Regions from separate parts of the Ruminococcus sp. AF37-20 genome, predicted to be linked through region 1. Evidence: predicted binding sites of a transcription regulator. Region 1 holds the regulator's gene; the other holds the start of a gene.

Evidence for each region. The regulator HrcA, encoded in region 1, represses chaperone genes, less so after heat shock. The targets are predictions, from matches to a motif close to TGTTAGCACTCNNNNNNNNNGAGTGCTAACA.
Region 2: a site for HrcA is predicted at 3,071-3,101, ahead of DW015_RS05615 (co-chaperone GroES). Genes of this name have one in related genera too.

The regions. Positions count from the first base shown of each region.
Region 1 is NZ_QTVE01000013.1:40,543-49,175, forward strand. It holds gene DW015_RS09370 (hypothetical protein) at 1-801, shown strand, start outside; gene DW015_RS09375 (hypothetical protein) at 831-1,580, shown strand; gene hrcA (heat-inducible transcriptional repressor HrcA) at 1,831-2,859, shown strand; gene grpE (nucleotide exchange factor GrpE) at 2,852-3,454, shown strand; gene dnaK (molecular chaperone DnaK) at 3,518-5,392, shown strand; gene dnaJ (molecular chaperone DnaJ) at 5,550-6,701, shown strand; gene DW015_RS09400 (metal-dependent transcriptional regulator) at 6,789-7,160, opposite strand; gene DW015_RS09405 (hypothetical protein) at 7,345-7,497, opposite strand; gene DW015_RS09410 (M15 family metallopeptidase) at 7,611-8,186, opposite strand.
Region 2 is NZ_QTVE01000006.1:55,822-64,454, forward strand. It holds gene DW015_RS05605 (response regulator transcription factor) at 1-638, opposite strand, end outside; gene groL (chaperonin GroEL) at 1,020-2,663, opposite strand; gene DW015_RS05615 (co-chaperone GroES) at 2,707-2,979, opposite strand; gene xylA (xylose isomerase) at 3,810-5,135, shown strand; gene DW015_RS05625 (cation:proton antiporter) at 5,520-6,785, opposite strand; gene DW015_RS05630 (cellulase (glycosyl hydrolase family 5)) at 7,006-8,214, opposite strand; gene DW015_RS05635 (cellulase family glycosylhydrolase) at 8,529-8,633, shown strand, end outside.

The sequences.
Region 1 (8,633 bases):
GTTTCACTTATAATGTCATGCGCAGTAATGGCAGGCTGTTCTGACAGCAGTTCTTCAAGCTCATCAAAAGCAGACAGCACATCAAAGGCAGAAACAAGCGCAGCCGCTGACGAGTCAACCGCTTCAGAAGCAGGCACAGCCACAGATCTCGAGGATACTCTCACAGCGCAGTATACAAAGAAGATACAGGGCGAGAGCCTTGCTATCGACATGACAGTGGCAAGCGAATATGACAATTCATCAGCCGTTGTTGAGATAGCAGGCGGCAATATGCACATGAAAATGAAAGTTATGGGCGTGGATATGGACATCTATAGTATCGACGGCGTTATGTACACACTTGACAGCGAGTCAAAAACGTATTACACTGTTGATATGGAAGAATCTATCGACGACTTCAAGAGCGAGATAGGCTACGGCATTAACGACAGCTACAAGTTCATAAGCTCTGAAACAACTGACGACGGTCTTATCTGCGAAACTTTTGAAAAAGCAGAAGATTCGGGCATTGAGCTTGAATCAGGCGTAACTCTCGACACAAGCAATTCTGACGATAATTCTTTCACAACAACATTCAAGTATTACTTCAATGCTGACACAAAGGATCTGGTTAAGATAGAAACTATTTCTGACGGCTCAACGACTACTGTTACAGTAAACTCATTCACAACTGAAAACGTTGAAGTCAAGCTCCCTGACGATTTTGACAGTTGGACAGAGCAGTCTTTCGATATGAGCACTGACGATATCCCTTATGACGCTGAACTCGATGTTGAGTCAGGCGCTGAGTCAGCCGAGTAATTCTTGTCATTTTTCGGAGGCAAAATATTATGAACAAGAAAATGGTAACTATTATTGCAGCTTTGGCAATGTGTACAGCAATGGCAGGCTGCACTGAGAACGATACTGCAAGCTCTTCAAAGGCTGAAACAACTACTACAACAACGGCTGCCGCAGAGTCTGCCGCTCCTGCTGAAAGCACAGCAGACGAAAGCACAGCTGACAGCACTTCCACAAACGCAGGCACAACAGATTATGACGTTGACGGCGATTTCAGAGCATTTGAGCAGCTCAAAGAAAAATATGCAGACGGCTACCTCGTTACACTTGAGGGGCAGATGTCAAACAGCGGAACAAAATATACTATCTGCGTAAAGGATGGCAAGGCTTACGAGTCAAGCACCATACAGGGCATGAAGTCATATGCTGTTTACCCAGGCGACGGCAAGAAGTATAACGTTTCTGAGGCAACAACTACTTACTCGGTAAATGAAGCTGACGAGAACGCTTGGAAGGACTCTGACATTCTTTTCGGTGCGGCTCTCGATTTCGACCACGCATATGTTGACGCAAGCACAAATGTTGTTCACGAATACTATAAGCTCGACAGTGCCGTTGCAGGTGCTGAGGGTCAGATAGTTTACAGTTTTGACGGCGCTACATATGACCTTCAGCAGATAGTTCTGCTCCCAGAGGGTGCTGACGAATCAAATGCAGTTTATTTCACTGTAGATTCCATAGGCGAAGCGGACGACAGCCTGCTTGCCGTTCCAGACCTTTCTGCTTATACAGAAGAATAATTATATCGGATATTTTTCCAACATTGGGCGGACAGACCACTGCGGTCTGCCCGCTTTTTGCATTTTCAGCAAAGCGTTGTGCAATATGACGGAAAAGAAGTTCAAATATTTTTGAAATTTGTGAGAAAAATAGTCTTAAACCCCTTGACAAAATTGTCAAAAGGGTATAAACTATACTTAGCACTCGAGAAGAAAGAGTGCTAACACTTAAATACAATAAGTGCTAACAAGAAGAACGGGTGGTGAGCAAATGGACGACCGCAAGCTGAAAATACTTTCAGCGGTAGTCAATGAATATATCGTAACAGGCGAGCCTGTAGGCTCAAAGGCGATAATGGCTCACGTCAAAGCGTCCTCAGCGACCATAAGAAATGAAATGGCAGAGCTTGAGAAGCAAGGCTATCTCGAACAGCCACACACCTCCGCAGGCAGGATACCAACATATAAGGGCTACAGGCTTTATGTTGACCAGCTCATGGAACAAAACCAGCTTACAGCAAATGAAAAGAAGATGCTGGATTCAATGATACCGCAGGAATATGTCACAGAGGAAGATCTTGTGAACAAGGCTTCAATGGCATTGGCGGATCTTACGAAATGTGCGGCAGTGGTCGCAAACGCAACGCCAAAGTTCTCCCTTATCTCAAAGGTAGAGGTAATACCTGCAGGAAAGAGAATGTACGTTATTTTGATGATAACGTCCAACGGCTCTATTAAGAATAAGGTTTGCCGATTGGAGTTCGACCTCAGTCAGGATCAGCTTGAGTTTTTTGATAACTTCGTAAAGGAAAATCTCAACGGCGTGCCTATCGACAGTCTTTCGGACGCTTATCTTGAAAAGCTCACAGAAGCAATGGGAACGTACATGATGACCCTTTCACCGCTTGTTTCCGAGATAATGAAGATGACAAAGGAAATGAGCAGCGTGTCTATCAAAGGTCAGAGTAATCTTCTCACCTGCAAGGACTTCAACCAAAATGAGATAATAAGCTTTCTCGATAATCAGAAGGAGCTTAAAGGATTTATAGACGAAACGTTCTCAGGGCTTCACGTTATGTTCTCCCCTGAGCGTGACGGATTTGTTATCCACAACTCCTCTATTATAACAGCTCCGTTCTCAAAGGACGGCAAAACAGCAGGTGCGCTGGGGCTTATAGGACCTATGAGGCTCGACTATGCGAAGTTTATCCCATATCTCGAGTATTTCACAGGAAAGATATCGGAAATGATATCCGAAAAGCCACAAGAGCAAAACAAAGAAGATGACGAAAATGAATAAAAAGAAAGGCAGGCGGCGTAAATTGAGTAAGGAAACTGAAAAGGACACCGAGCTTGAAAAAGAGGAAAACACCTCTGCTGAAAGCGAAGAAGTGAAAGAAGCGGCGGATACCGCAGAAAATGCCACTGAGGATACAGAGAAAAAGGCGGAGGAGAGCGAAACAGAAAAGCTGAAAAAAGAGCTTGCCGAAGCAAATGACAAGTATCTCAGACTTATGGCTGAATATGATAATTTCAGAAAAAGAAGCGCAAAGGAAAGACTGGAGCTTACAGACACAGCAAAGGGAAATGTGATAAACGGCTTCCTACCGGTGTTTGACAACTTTGAAAGAGCGTTAGGCACAGAAACTCAGGACGCAGTTTATAAACAGGGTGTTGAAATGATCTTCAATCAGTTCAGTGACGCTCTGAAAAAACTCAACGTTGAGGTCATGGAGCTTGCAGGCAAGGAATTTGACCCGAACGTTGCAACGGCTGTAAGCACAGTTGACGACCCTGACCTCGGTGAAAATATTGTGGCGCAGGTTCTCCAAAACGGCTACACCATAGGCGGCAAGGTCATAAGACACGCAATGGTAATAGTCGCAAACCCATAAACAAAGACATCGGGACTAAAGGTCTTGATATAAATTAAGTAAATTTTGAAAGGACTTGATCTTATGAGCAAAATCATCGGTATAGATTTAGGTACAACAAACTCTTGTGTAGCAGTTATGGAGGGCGGCGAAGCCGTTGTTATCCCTAACAGCGAGGGTGCAAGAACAACTCCGTCAGTAGTTGGCGTTTCAAAGAACGGCGACAGACTTATCGGTCAGGTAGCAAAAAGACAGGCTGTTACAAACTATGACAACACTGTAATTTCTATCAAGAGACATATGGGCTCTGACTACAAGGCTCACATGGGCGGCAAGGATTACACTCCACAGGAGATCTCAGCTATGATACTTCAGAAGCTGAAAGCTGACGCAGAAGCTTATCTGGGTGAAAAGGTAACAGAAGCCGTTATCACAGTTCCTGCTTACTTCACAGACGCACAAAGACAGGCTACTAAGGACGCAGGTCAGATCGCAGGTCTGACAGTAAAGAGAATAATCAACGAGCCAACAGCCGCTGCACTTTCTTACGGAATCGATAAGGAAGACGATCAGAAGGTCATGGTTTACGACCTGGGCGGCGGTACATTCGATGTATCTATCATCGAAATGGGCGACGGTGTTACAGAGGTTCTTGCTACAGCAGGTAACAACCACCTTGGCGGTGACGACTTCGACCAGAGAATTATCGACTGGATGATCGCAGAGTTCAAGAAGACTGAGGGTGTTGACCTCTCAGGGGATAAAATGGCAATGCAGAGACTTAAGGAAGCTGCTGAGAAGGCTAAGATAGAGCTTTCTTCTACTGCTTCATCAACTATCTCTCTCCCATTCATCACAGCAGACGCTACAGGTCCAAAGCATCTTGAAATGACACTTACACAGGCTAAATTCAACGAAATGACAGCAGACCTTGTTGAGTCAACAATGGGACCGGTTCGTCAGGCACTTTCAGATTCTGGTCTGTCAGCTAACGACCTCCAGAAAGTCCTTATGGTCGGCGGTTCTTCAAGAATACCAGCCGTTCAGGAAGCTGTTAAGAAATTCCTTGGCAAAGAGCCATTCAAGGGCATCAACCCGGATGAGTGCGTAGCACTTGGCGCTGCATATCAGGGCGGCGTACTTGCAGGCGACGTTAAGGACGGTCTGCTCCTCCTCGATGTAACTCCACTGTCACTTGGTCTTGAAACAATGGGCGGTATCTGCACAAAGATCATCGAGAGAAATACAACTATCCCTACAAAGAAGTCACAGATATTCTCAACTGCCGCTGATAATCAGTCAGCCGTTGATATCAACGTACTTCAGGGTGAGCGTGAGTTTGCTAAGGACAACAAACAGCTCGGTATGTTCAGACTTGACGGAATCGCTCCTGCTCCAAGAGGTGTTCCACAGATCGAGGTAACATTCGATATTGACGCTAACGGTATCGTACACGTTTCCGCTAAGGATCTTGGCACAGGCAAGGAGCAGAACATCACGATCACTTCTTCAACAAATATGTCTAAGGACGATATAGATAAGGCTGTCAAGGAAGCTGAGGCATTCGCAGCAGAGGATGCTAAGAAGAAAGAGGACGTTGACGCAAGAAACGCTGCTGACCAGCTTTGCTTCCAGGCTGAAAAGTCACTGGGCGAGTTCGGCGACAAGGTAGACGCTGCTGACAAGTCAGCTTGTCAGGCTAAGATAGACGCTCTTAAGGAAGCCCTCAAGGGTACTGATATCGAGGCTATCAAGGCTAAGCACAAGGAGCTTGAGGAAACATTCCAGGGCGTTGCAACTAAGGTATATCAGCAGGCTGCACAGGCACAGCAGGCAGCAGGCGGTGCCGCAGGCTTTGACCCTAACAACATGGGCGGAGCAAATGGCGGCAGCAACGGCGGCGCTTCAAACAACGGCGGCGACGATGTTATAGACGCTGAATTTACTGACGCAGAATAAATCATAACGGCTGCCTCTGCTCCGATTTTCCGAGCAGGGGCTATTGCCGTATTAAAAGGCTGTGTGAAAAGCGTGAAAGGACTATACTTACAAAAAGGAGGCAAGCCCATGCCCCAAGACTTTCACGATCTGCAGCTTACAGAGCATGGGCGTTTATATGGCTGAAAAAAGAGATTACTATGAAGTGCTTGGCGTTTCTAAAACTGCCACAGACGATGAATTAAAAAAGGCATTCCGTAAGCTTGCAAAGCAGTATCACCCTGACCTTCACCCCGGCGACAAAGAGTGCGAGGAAAAGTTCAAGGAAGTAAATGAAGCTTATGAGGTGCTTTCAGATAAAGATAAAAGAGCAAGATATGACCAGTTTGGTCATGCAGGAGTTGACCCGAACTACGGCGCAGGAGGCGGAGCAGGTGCAGGCGGCTTCGGTGGATTTGGCGACATGGGCGATATTTTCGATTCCATTTTCGGTGGATTTGGCGGTGGCTTCGGTGGCGGACGTTCTGCTAACCCTAACGCACCAAGACGTGGCGAGGATATAAGAGCGAACGTTGTTCTTGACTTCATGGAAGCCTGCAAGGGCAAGACTGTGAAAATTCGCATAAACAGAGCCGAAAAATGTCCTGACTGTCACGGCACAGGCGCAGCCGCAGGTTCTTCGCCTAAGACCTGTCCTGACTGCCACGGCACCGGTACAGTAAGGATAACACAGAGAACGCCTTTCGGAAACATCGCTCAGACCACGACTTGCAGTCGCTGTGGCGGTAAGGGTCAGATAATCGACAACCCTTGCCATACCTGCAATGGTCAAGGCAGAGTAAAGAAGGTATCTGAAAAGGAGATAAACGTTCCTGCTGGCATCGACGATGGTCAGACGCTTAGAGTAGGCGGTGAGGGCAACTGCGGTATAAACGGGGGTCCTAACGGCGACCTGCACATCAACATTACAGTTCGACCTGACCCTATTTTCGAGCGTGACGGCTATGACGTGTGGACAGAGATACCGCTTACTTATGCACAGGCTACTCTCGGTGACGAGATAACAGTTCCTACAGTTGACGGCAAGGTAAAATACACAGTGCCGGAGGGTACACAGACAGGCACAGTGTTCCGCCTGAGAGGCAAGGGCATAAAGAAGGTAAACAGAAACGACCACGGCGACCACTACGTTCGTGTAACAGTTGAAGTTCCACGCAATCTGACCAAAGAGCAGAAAGAAAAGCTCCGTGACTACGAAAAGTCCCTCGGTGAAAAGAACTACGCAAAGCGCAAAACATTCTTTGACAAGCTCAAAGACAAATTCAAATAACAAAAAGGAGAACGGCACAAGCTGTTCTCCCTTTTTTGTTTGCAATAAAAAAATGCCGCAGGAAGACCCACGGCAATTATCATCTTATCAAGCCATACCTGTGTGCTTTTTGATAGCCGCAAAGGACTCCGCACTGATAACGTGTTCCATACGGCAAGCGTCCTCTACTGCAACTTTCTCGTCAACACCAAGCTTTATGAGCCACTGTGAAAGCAACGTATGACGCTCATACATTTTCTCGGCTATCTCCAAGCCCTTGTCTGTCAAACGAATATAACCGTCCTTGTCGACAGTTATATAGCCGTTCTCACGGAGATTTTTCATTGCCACACTTACGCTCGGCTTTGAAAACTCAAGTTCGTTTACTATATCTATGCTTCTTACCTCGCCTTTGCCCTTGCGCTGGCTGAGAATAAGTATCGTTTCGAGATAATTTTCAGCTGATTCTCTTATCTGCATTATAACGTCCCTCCCTAGAACAAGTTTGTCATCAGGTCATCACGACTATTATATCACATTTCAAACCGCATTTCAAGTGCAAGCACGCTTTTTCAGCGATTTCGATAAACTTTACATCAATGAATTGTGTTGATATACAAAGGCACTGCTCACAAAAAGCAGTGCCTTTAAAGCTGTCTGTTATTTACTGTATACCGCACTCGTCATAGTCTTTCCACTTTTCGGCATACTCCTTATCCTCAAAATATTTGTATACAAAAAGTGCAGTTGACGCAACAACAAGTATCATCGCACCCATTAAAGTCCAGAACGACTTCCTTCTTGAATAGTTTGACATAACAAAACTTCCTTTCTTTCGCAATAGCATACAAAAACTTGCGGCTATCGCTCATAGCTTTGTTATAATTATACTACACAATGCTCTTTCTGTCAATTATTTTCACAGGATTTTCAGATATATTTTTCCGAGTAAAAGTGCAGAAATTCCTCAAGGCAAAGCCCTCCTGCGGCAATGATACGAGCGGCTTCAACGCCCACATAACGATAATGCCACGGCTCAAAATCAATGCCGGTCATCTGCTCTTTAAGGCGAGGATAGCGAAGGATAAAGCCGAAATCTGCGGCATTTGCACAAAGCCACCGTGATTCAGGCGTCTTGTAAAAATCCTCGCTCACATCATTGTCACCCTCTCTGCCGAGATCCACAGCAAGCCCTGTGTTGTGTTCGCTTGACCCTGGGAGAGCGAGAGTTCTGCCCACCTTTTCCACAGCCTTTTCATAACTCAGACCGCCCCACATTTCGTGAGATACTTCACGCTCCCAAAGCATCTGCTGATATTCAAAAGAGCGATAGGCGGAAATAATTTTCAGCTTTATGCCGTCAGCTTCCGCCTTTTTGAGCAGAAGCCTGAGCCTGCTTCCTGCCTGAGATTCCATAAACTTGCCGTTTACCTCCGTCAACTCCACACGATCGCAAAATCCCATATCTATGGGATTGAATTTATCCACAAGCATAAGATAATCCATATACTGACCTCCTTGTCCTGATGGGGAGAAATGTTTTAACTTAGTATATGCAGATGTGTGTGGAGAGTATACACGGCGAAGCTAAATGAGGAGTGAGGAGTGAGGAGTGAGGAGTGAGGAATTAGGAATGAGGAATTAGGAATTAGCATAGCTGACCAAAGTTGTGTACAAGCACCGAGCGAAGCGACTTTGCGGCATGGCAAACTCTCCCGAATATCCGCTTGTATTCAGAATTTGCATAATTTCAGCATTGTAGGGGCTGGCGCCCTCGACAGCCCGATATTTCTCGCCTGTTGAATTGTTGAAAAATATCGCACAATGTCACCCCAAAATAATTTGGCATTAAGGATATGGCAACCACAGCATCGCTCCCCTACACATTTCAAAAAGCGGTGCAAAATTACATCATTTCACAAATTGCAACGTAAAATAGCCGTCACGGCCAGT
Region 2 (8,633 bases), on a different contig from region 1:
TTGTCAGAAACGCCCTCAAGCTTCTCACGCAGACGCTTAACGTGAACGTCGATAGTTCTCGAATCGCCGTAATATTCAAAGCCCCATACCTCATCAAGGAGCTGATCTCTTGTATAAACTCTGTTCGGATTTGAAGCAAGGTGGAACAGAAGCTCAAGCTCCTTCGGCGGTGTATCAAGCACCTGACCGTTTACTCTCAGCTCATATCTTGTCATATTAACTGAAAGCTTGTCATACTTGACTTCCTTTATCTCAGCTTCGCCTGATGACTGACCTACTCTTCTGTATACAGCCTTTATTCTTGCGATAACTTCCTTTGTATCGAAAGGCTTTACGATATAGTCGTCAGCTCCAAGCTCCAGACCAAGCACCTTATCAAATGTTTCTACCTTTGCGGTTATCATGATGATAGGCACGTTGGACTTCTTTCTTATCTCACGGCATACCTGCCAGCCGTCTATACCGGGCAGCATAATGTCAAGCAGTATGATGTCAGGCTTAAGAGCGTTGAATTTTACCACTGCTTCCTCACCGTCATGTGCAAGTATTACTCCATAGCCCTCCTTTTCAAGGTAAAGCCTGAGCAGCTCGCAGATGTTCTTATCATCGTCTACTACCAATACTCGTCCAAGCGACATATTTCATCTTCCTTTCGTTTATTTACTTCTTTTCATGCCCATTATTTCAAATTTTCGCACTTCAGAAAATTTGAACAAAAGACAATAATTATTCAAATTGATATAAGTATTATAACAAATTCACAAACCCATTGTGTGAATATTTATTTAATTTTTTATTAAATATCATAATTTGCTTTAATTTTAAGCGGACGTCTGCAACAATATGTATATATTTAATTTAATTAATCAATACTTTTGGGTTTTACTTACAAATGAGGGAAGGATATTATTTGATTTTTGTAAACTATATCATAAAATATTACCCATTCCATACAAACAGCCTCCGCAGGATAACTACGGAGGCTGTAAATTATATCAGATATTAGTCATGGGAGCTTATTAGTACATACCGCCCATTCCGCCTGCACCTGCTGCTGCGGCTGCCATAGCAGCGTCAGCCTGTGGGTCCTTCTTGTCTGCAACAAGGCTCTCAGTTGTAAGCACCATTGAAGCAACAGAAGCTGCGTTCTGGAGAGCTGAACGTGTAACCTTAGTAGGGTCAACGATACCTGCAGGTATCATGTCAACATACTCAGAAGTATAAGCGTTGAAGCCATAGCCGACCTTTCTTGAACGGATTATCTTGTCTATGATAACGCTGCCCTCAAGACCTGCGTTCACTGCGATCTGTCTAACTGGTTCTTCAAGAGCCTTGTAAACTATCTGAGCGCCTGTCTTTTCGTCACCGCTGAGCTTGTCAACGAGCTTCTTAACTGCCGGCATAGCGTTGATAAGAGCTGTTCCGCCGCCTGCTACGATACCCTCTTCAACAGCTGCCTTTGTAGCTGCCAGAGCGTCCTCGATCCTCAACTTCTTTTCCTTCATCTCGACCTCAGTTGCAGCACCGACCTTGATAACAGCTACGCCGCCTGAAAGCTTAGCAAGTCTTTCCTGAAGCTTTTCTCTGTCGAAATCAGAAGTTGTGTTCTCGATCTGTGACTTGATCTGACCAACTCTTGCCTTGATATCGTCGCTGTTGCCTGCGCCGTCAACAATGATAGTGTTCTCTTTCTGAACGACTACCTGTCTTGCTCTGCCCAGCTGCTCCATAGTTGTTTCGCTGAGTTCAAGACCAAGTTCAGATGAAATTACCTGACCGCCTGTGAGGATAGCGATATCCTGAAGCATTTCCTTTCTTCTGTCGCCAAAGCCAGGAGCCTTTACAGCTACGCAAGTGAAAGTACCTCTCAGCTTGTTTACGATAAGAGTTGAAAGAGCCTCGCCCTCAACGTCCTCGGCGATGATAAGGAGCTTCTTGCCAGCCTTTACGATCTGCTCGAGAAGTGGAAGAATTTCCTGAATGTTAGAGATCTTCTTGTCTGTGATAAGAATGTAAGCGTCATCAAGAACAGCTTCCATTTTATCTGTATCTGTTACCATATAAGGTGCGATATATCCTCTGTCGAACTGCATACCTTCAACAACTTCGCTGTAAGTTTCAGCAGTCTTTGACTCTTCAAGAGTGATAACGCCGTCAGCAGTTACCTTTTCCATAGCCTCAGCGATAAGCTTACCGATATTCTCATCAGCGGCAGAAACAGCACCTACTCTAGCTATCTCATCAGAGCCTTCTATTTTCTTTGAGTTAGCAACGATAGTTTCAACAGCAGTATCTACAGCCTGATCCATACCTTTCTTAAGTACCATTGGATTAGCACCTGCTGCGATATTCTTCATACCCTCTCTAACAAGAGCCTGAGCAAGCAATGTAGCTGTTGTTGTACCGTCACCGGCAGCGTCGTTAGTCTTAGTAGCGACTTCCTTTACAAGCTGTGCGCCCATGTTCTCGAATGGGTCGTCAAGCTCGATCTCCTTAGCTATAGTAACACCGTCGTTTGTGATAAGAGGAGCACCGTACTTCTTATCGAGAACTACGTTTCTGCCCTTAGGTCCCAGTGTTATCTTAACAGTGTTTGCGAGCTTGTCGATACCGCTCTGCAAAGCTTTTCTTGCGTCTTCGCCAAAAATTATATCCTTAGCCATTGTAAATTACCTCCGTTTATATACTATTTAAAATGCAGTGAAATTAGTCAACAACTGCGAGAATGTCGTCCATTTTAACGATAATGAACTCTTCACCGTCCAGTTTAACATTAGTACCGCTGTACTTAGAGATAAGCACCTTGTCGCCCTTATTAACACCCATAGTAACATCCTTTTTACCAGGGCCTACAGCTATTACCTCTGCGACCTCAGGCTTTTCCTTAGCTGAGCCTGTGAGAATGATACCGCTCTTTGTGGTTTCCTCAGCCTCTGTCATCTTAACTACAACTCTGTCCTGCAATGGTTTGATCGCCATGATAAGTTCCTCCTTTTATAATACCTTTTAATATGCTAAATTAGGATCCTTCGTGGTCGCACCTATGTTTTCAGCACTCTCACGATCGGATTGTTAGCACTCAGTCTTTCTGAGTGCTAATTATATTTTAGCACCTTTTTCGCAAAATTCAAGTCATTTAAGGTCATTTATGTGATTTTTGTAGGGTTGCACAATATCTATTAAGTTGCAAAATGATTTTGAGAGCAAATTGTACAATTTATTGTGGGGGTATTGCAGGTCTGAAATCAGATTTTCGGGTGGGGATAAATGCGGGCGGTCGGAGGTCGCACCTACATGATTGATATGTTGCCGTAATTTTATACATTTTATCCGTTATATATTCAATTTTCAAGCTTCAAACAAGGTGCAGGAAGTGCTTTTCTGTGCGATCAGAACCTCTCATCGTGTTCACCTAACTCACGTTGACAGAATGTTTCCTCATACACTACTACCTTGCAGGATATTCGATTTGGGATAATACCCTTATACTTATCCCGAAAAAAGGGTGCTTTGTTGCATAAAAAATGCAACAATTGCAGAAATGTTGCCAAATTAAAAGATAAATCATTTGTTTGCACAAGTTTAGTTGTCAAAATTTGTGCAGTTATTACACAAAATTATTACAGAAATATTGATGAAAGTACGAGAAAAAATAGTGTGTCTATGCAGTTATCCCACAATTTTAATTTATATCAATATATGCGATTTTAATAAAAAACAGTTGACAAACGGGTGCGGTTTGGTGTATTATTATATTGTAATCGTTTAATCGTTAAGATCAAACAATAATATATTCGGAGGTCAAAATTATGGCAGAGTATTTTAAGGATATTCCAAAGATCAAGTATGAGGGCGTAAACTCAACTAATCCCCTCTCTTTTAAGTATTATAACCCAGATGAGGTTGTAATGGGCAAGACTATGAGAGAACAGCTCAAGTTCGCTCTTTCATGGTGGCACACAATGGGCGGCGACGGCACTGATATGTTCGGCTGCGGCACTACTGACAAGACTTGGGGCGAGGCTGCTCCTGAGGCAAGAGCTAAGAAGAAGGTCGATGTTGCTTTCGAGATAATGGACAAGCTTTCTATCGACTATTTCTGCTTCCATGACCGTGACCTTTCTCCTGAGTACGGCGATCTCGGCACCACTAACGCAAAGCTTGCTGAGGTAGTTGACTACATAGCTGAAAAAATGGCTGCTGACCCTACTAAGAAGCTTCTTTGGGGTACTGCTAAGTGCTTCGATCACCCAAGATATATGCACGGTGCAGGCACATCACCTTCTGCTGATGTTTTCGCATATGCTGCTGCTCAGATCAAGAACGCTGTTGACGCTACTATCAAGCTTGGCGGTAAGGGCTATGTTTTCTGGGGCGGAAGAGAAGGCTATGAAACTCTTCTGAACACAAACATGGGTCTGGAGCTTGACAACATGGCAAGACTTATGAAGCTGACTGTTGATTACGCTCGTTCAAAGGGCTACACAGGTGATTTCTACATTGAGCCAAAGCCAAAGGAGCCTACAAAGCATCAGTATGATTTCGATACAGCTACGGTTCTCGGTTTCCTGAGAAAATATGGTCTTGACAAGGACTTCAAAATGAACATCGAAGCTAACCACGCTACACTTGCCCAGCACACTTTCCAGCACGAGCTGAGAGTTGCAAGAGATAACGGCGTATTCGGTTCTATCGACGCTAACCAGGGCGACCCACTGCTCGGCTGGGATACAGACCAGTTCCCTACAAACGCTTATGACGCTACACTTTGTATGTACGAGGTTCTCAAGGCAGGCGGCTTCACTAACGGCGGTCTGAACTTTGACGCTAAGGCAAGAAGAGGTTCATACACAATGGAAGACATTTTCCTGAGCTACATTGCAGGTATGGACACATTTGCACTTGGTCTTAAGGCAGCTGCAAAGATCATTGAGGACGGCAGACTTGACAAGTTCGTTGATGACAGATATGCAAGCTGGACAACAGGCATTGGTGCAGACATCATTGCAGGTAAGGCTGACATGGAGAGCCTTGAGAAGTATGCAGTTGAGAAGGGCGAAGTTACTGACTCACTTTCAAGCGGCAGACAGGAATATCTGGAGAGCGTACTCAATCAGATCATGTTCAATCTTTAGGCAGGGGCGTGCCCCTGCACCCATATCCGCTATCATTCGTGGTAGCGGATTTTTTTATCGCCGCCCATATCATTTTTTACGCTGTGATAAAATACGAAAGCGTGCCCCTGCACCCATATCCGCTATCATTCGTGGCAGCGGATTTTTTTATCGCCGCCCATATCATTTTTTACGCTATGATAAAATATGAAAGCGTGCCCCTGCACCCGTATCCGCTATCATTCGTGGCAGCGGATTTTTTTATCGCCGCCCATATCATTTTTTACGCTATGATAAAATATGAAAGCGTGCCCCTGCACCCGTATCCGCTATCATTCGTGGCAGCGGATTTTTTTGTGCAAAAAAAGAGCGGAGTTTTTTTGCTCCGCTCTTTGCTTTTTTTCATTACTTTTCTTTTCTTGAGAGTTCCTGCAGCTCCTGTTCATACTGTGAGAAGCCCTCCACAGACTTCATAAGCTCGTCCTCAACGTGTTCTTCATGATTATCCTTAAACACAAACTTCAGGAATACCGGTGTGATTATCGTTGTTGCAACCACCATGATGATGATAGGTGCGAAAACCTCGTCGCCCATAAGTCCAAGCTTCTGTCCTTTAGCCGCTACTATAAGTGCGACCTCACCTCGTGAGATCATACCCATTGCTATCTGCAAGCTTTCCTGATTTGTATACTTACAAACCTTTGCGCCTAGTCCGCAGCCTATTATCTTTGTGACTATTGCCACAGCAAGGAGCAAAACTGTAAACAGCACCATTTTGCCGCCCATGTTGATACCGTTCATTGTAAGACCGATGCTTGCAAAGAACACCGGTGAAAGGAACATATACGAAAGTGTTTCAAATCTGTTTGAGATATACTTTACGTCCTTTTCGCTTGAAATTGCAAGACCTGCAACAAATGCGCCTGTGATATCTGCTACGCCGAAAAGCTCTGCTACATACGCCATGAGCAGGCAGAAAACGAAGGAAATGATAACGTGACGTCTAAGGTCTTTTTTATCTCTTTTTCTCCACTTTGTGAACACAACATGGTAAACGACTGTACAGCCGATAGCCACTGCAAAGAACGCTACTATCTTAATAAGAACTGTTGCAACGTGAACGCTTGTATCTGCAAGGCTTGTGATAAGGGTCAATGCGATGATACCAAGGATATCGTCTATGATAGCCGCACCGAGAATGGCATTACCTGCTCTTGTAGAGAGCTTGCCAAGCTCTTTCAGAGTTTCTACTGTGATAGAAACTGATGTTGCAGTAAGCACAACGCCTATGAAGAGGTGCTGCAGGAATGGTGAGCAGGCGAGCTTATCGCCCTTGCCTACGCCCATTGCAGCGGCAAGTCCAAGTCCGCCGAACAGTGGTACGATAACGCCAAGAAGAGCGATTATGAATGACGCTTTACCGGTCTTTTTAAGCTCCTTAACGTCTGTTGTAAGTCCTGCGGTGAACATCAGCACGATAACGCCAATTTCTGACAGTTCTGAGATGAACTCAGTTTCTTTTACAACATTAAGAACAGCAGGTCCGAGTATTACGCCCGCCAACAACGCACCGACTACCTGCGGCAGCTTCATTTTCTTTGTTACAAGTCCGAGAATTTTGGTCGAAAGCAGTATAAGTGCAATAAACAATATGTAGCTGTATTCTTCCATGATTTTACTTCCTTTCCACGCCGCCAAAGAATGACGTTAATGCGTAAAAATAACGATTCACAGCATTTTACTTTCTGCAAATCGTCATTGATTTTCCGTATCTTATTATAGCATTATGCCGCACTATAGTCAACAGACAGCACAATTTGTTCACAAAAAAGAGCAACAAAAAAGAGCCGCAAAAGCCGGCTCTTTTTGTGATTATTTTATCAAAGTCTTATCAAACTGTTTTTTTGCCGTTAGGGAATATCTTATCCTCACAGATACCTGCCATTTTCTCTATAGCAGGCTGTATATCCAGCCACAGACCACAGCCATCGTCCTGACCGCTTGTTTTCCATGCAAACACGCCGTTCCAGCCATTGTTATAAGCGTCCTCATAAGCTGAGGTGATGTCGAAATCGCTGTCGCTTGCAACTGCCGGACACTCGCCTATAACGCAAGGCTTTGTACCGTCAAGGCCAAAGTCTGTTGGAGATTCGCTGAAAGGATATCCCCACATTCCCTGCATCCAGGTGTACCAATGAGTTGAATAGAAGTCAACATAGGCAAGGCTCTTGTCATACTTATCACCGCTCAAAACGTTCTGAAGCTCGCTGTCGGATATTTTGTTGCCCTGCTGGCTGTCGGAGTTATACTTTATCATACCCAGACCCACGGTTACGAGAACGTCTGAATTTGCATGGATAGCTGCGGCTGCCTTTGCATAATACTGCTCCAGATAGAGCCAATCAAGCTTGCCGCACTCTTCATTTTCAACTATCCAGTCAGGCTCGTTACAAAGGTCCACAGACCAGAAATAGTCGCTCTTGCCATATCTTTGAACGAGAGGAACTATATAGTTATCTACAAACATATCTGTCTTGTCGCTGTCCTGAATGAGCGTTCTCCAAGCCTGATAATTCTGATTCTGATCCTTGAAGTTATCAAAGGACTGAACTGTTGCCATTATATAGATCTGATACTGCTCTGCAAGATAGAACAGATTGTCAAGATCCTCCCAATGAGCTGTTGTTGCACCGTCAAATGTACCGTCTGCTGAGATAGCCATACCAACGTCGCCGTTGCAGATTATCCATATTCTTGCGGCATTTACGCCTGAATTGTGAAGCTTCTGGAAATGATCCTGCCAGAACTCAAAATTGAAGCCTCCGCCAAAGTCGTTCCACTTATCCCATGGAGCGTTCACTCCATTGAACCAAAGCTCCTTGTCGCCCACCATGAATTTTGTTCCGTCGATCTTGACTTTCGCTGAGCCGTCGGTCGTTGTTGCATAATCCTTTTCAGGCATTGCAGTTTCCGAAACAACGGCAGAGCTGTTGTTTGATTTGCTTTCAGCCTTTGAGCTTGAGGAATTATCTCCGCAGCCCACGGTCGAAACAAGCATCAGCACTGCAAGTGATGATGCAAGCCACTGTTTAACTTTCATAAAATATACCTTCCTTTCTTTGGACTAAAGTTTTGAACACATTTGATTATAGCACAATACCGCTCCATTTTCAATAGCAAGATCTGATTTTTTTGCAGATAATATCCTCTAAAATTTTAACATTGTATAATTATATTAGCTCTAATAAATCGGCACTTTTTCATATAGTGATTAAAAATATGAACATTTGAGATTTATACACAAAAAGAAGGTATGTTATTTGTTTAATAAGCGTATTCTAATTTGAACAGAGATGTGGTATAATAAAAGATACTGATGAGGTTAATATTTTATATATGAAAGGACGGGAAAGAATGAAATCAGTATCAAAAAGATACCTGAGCTTTATTTTATCTCTTTTAATGGCAATGACTATATTTGTTGGTCTTGACCTTGGGGATATAAATGCGCAAGCATTG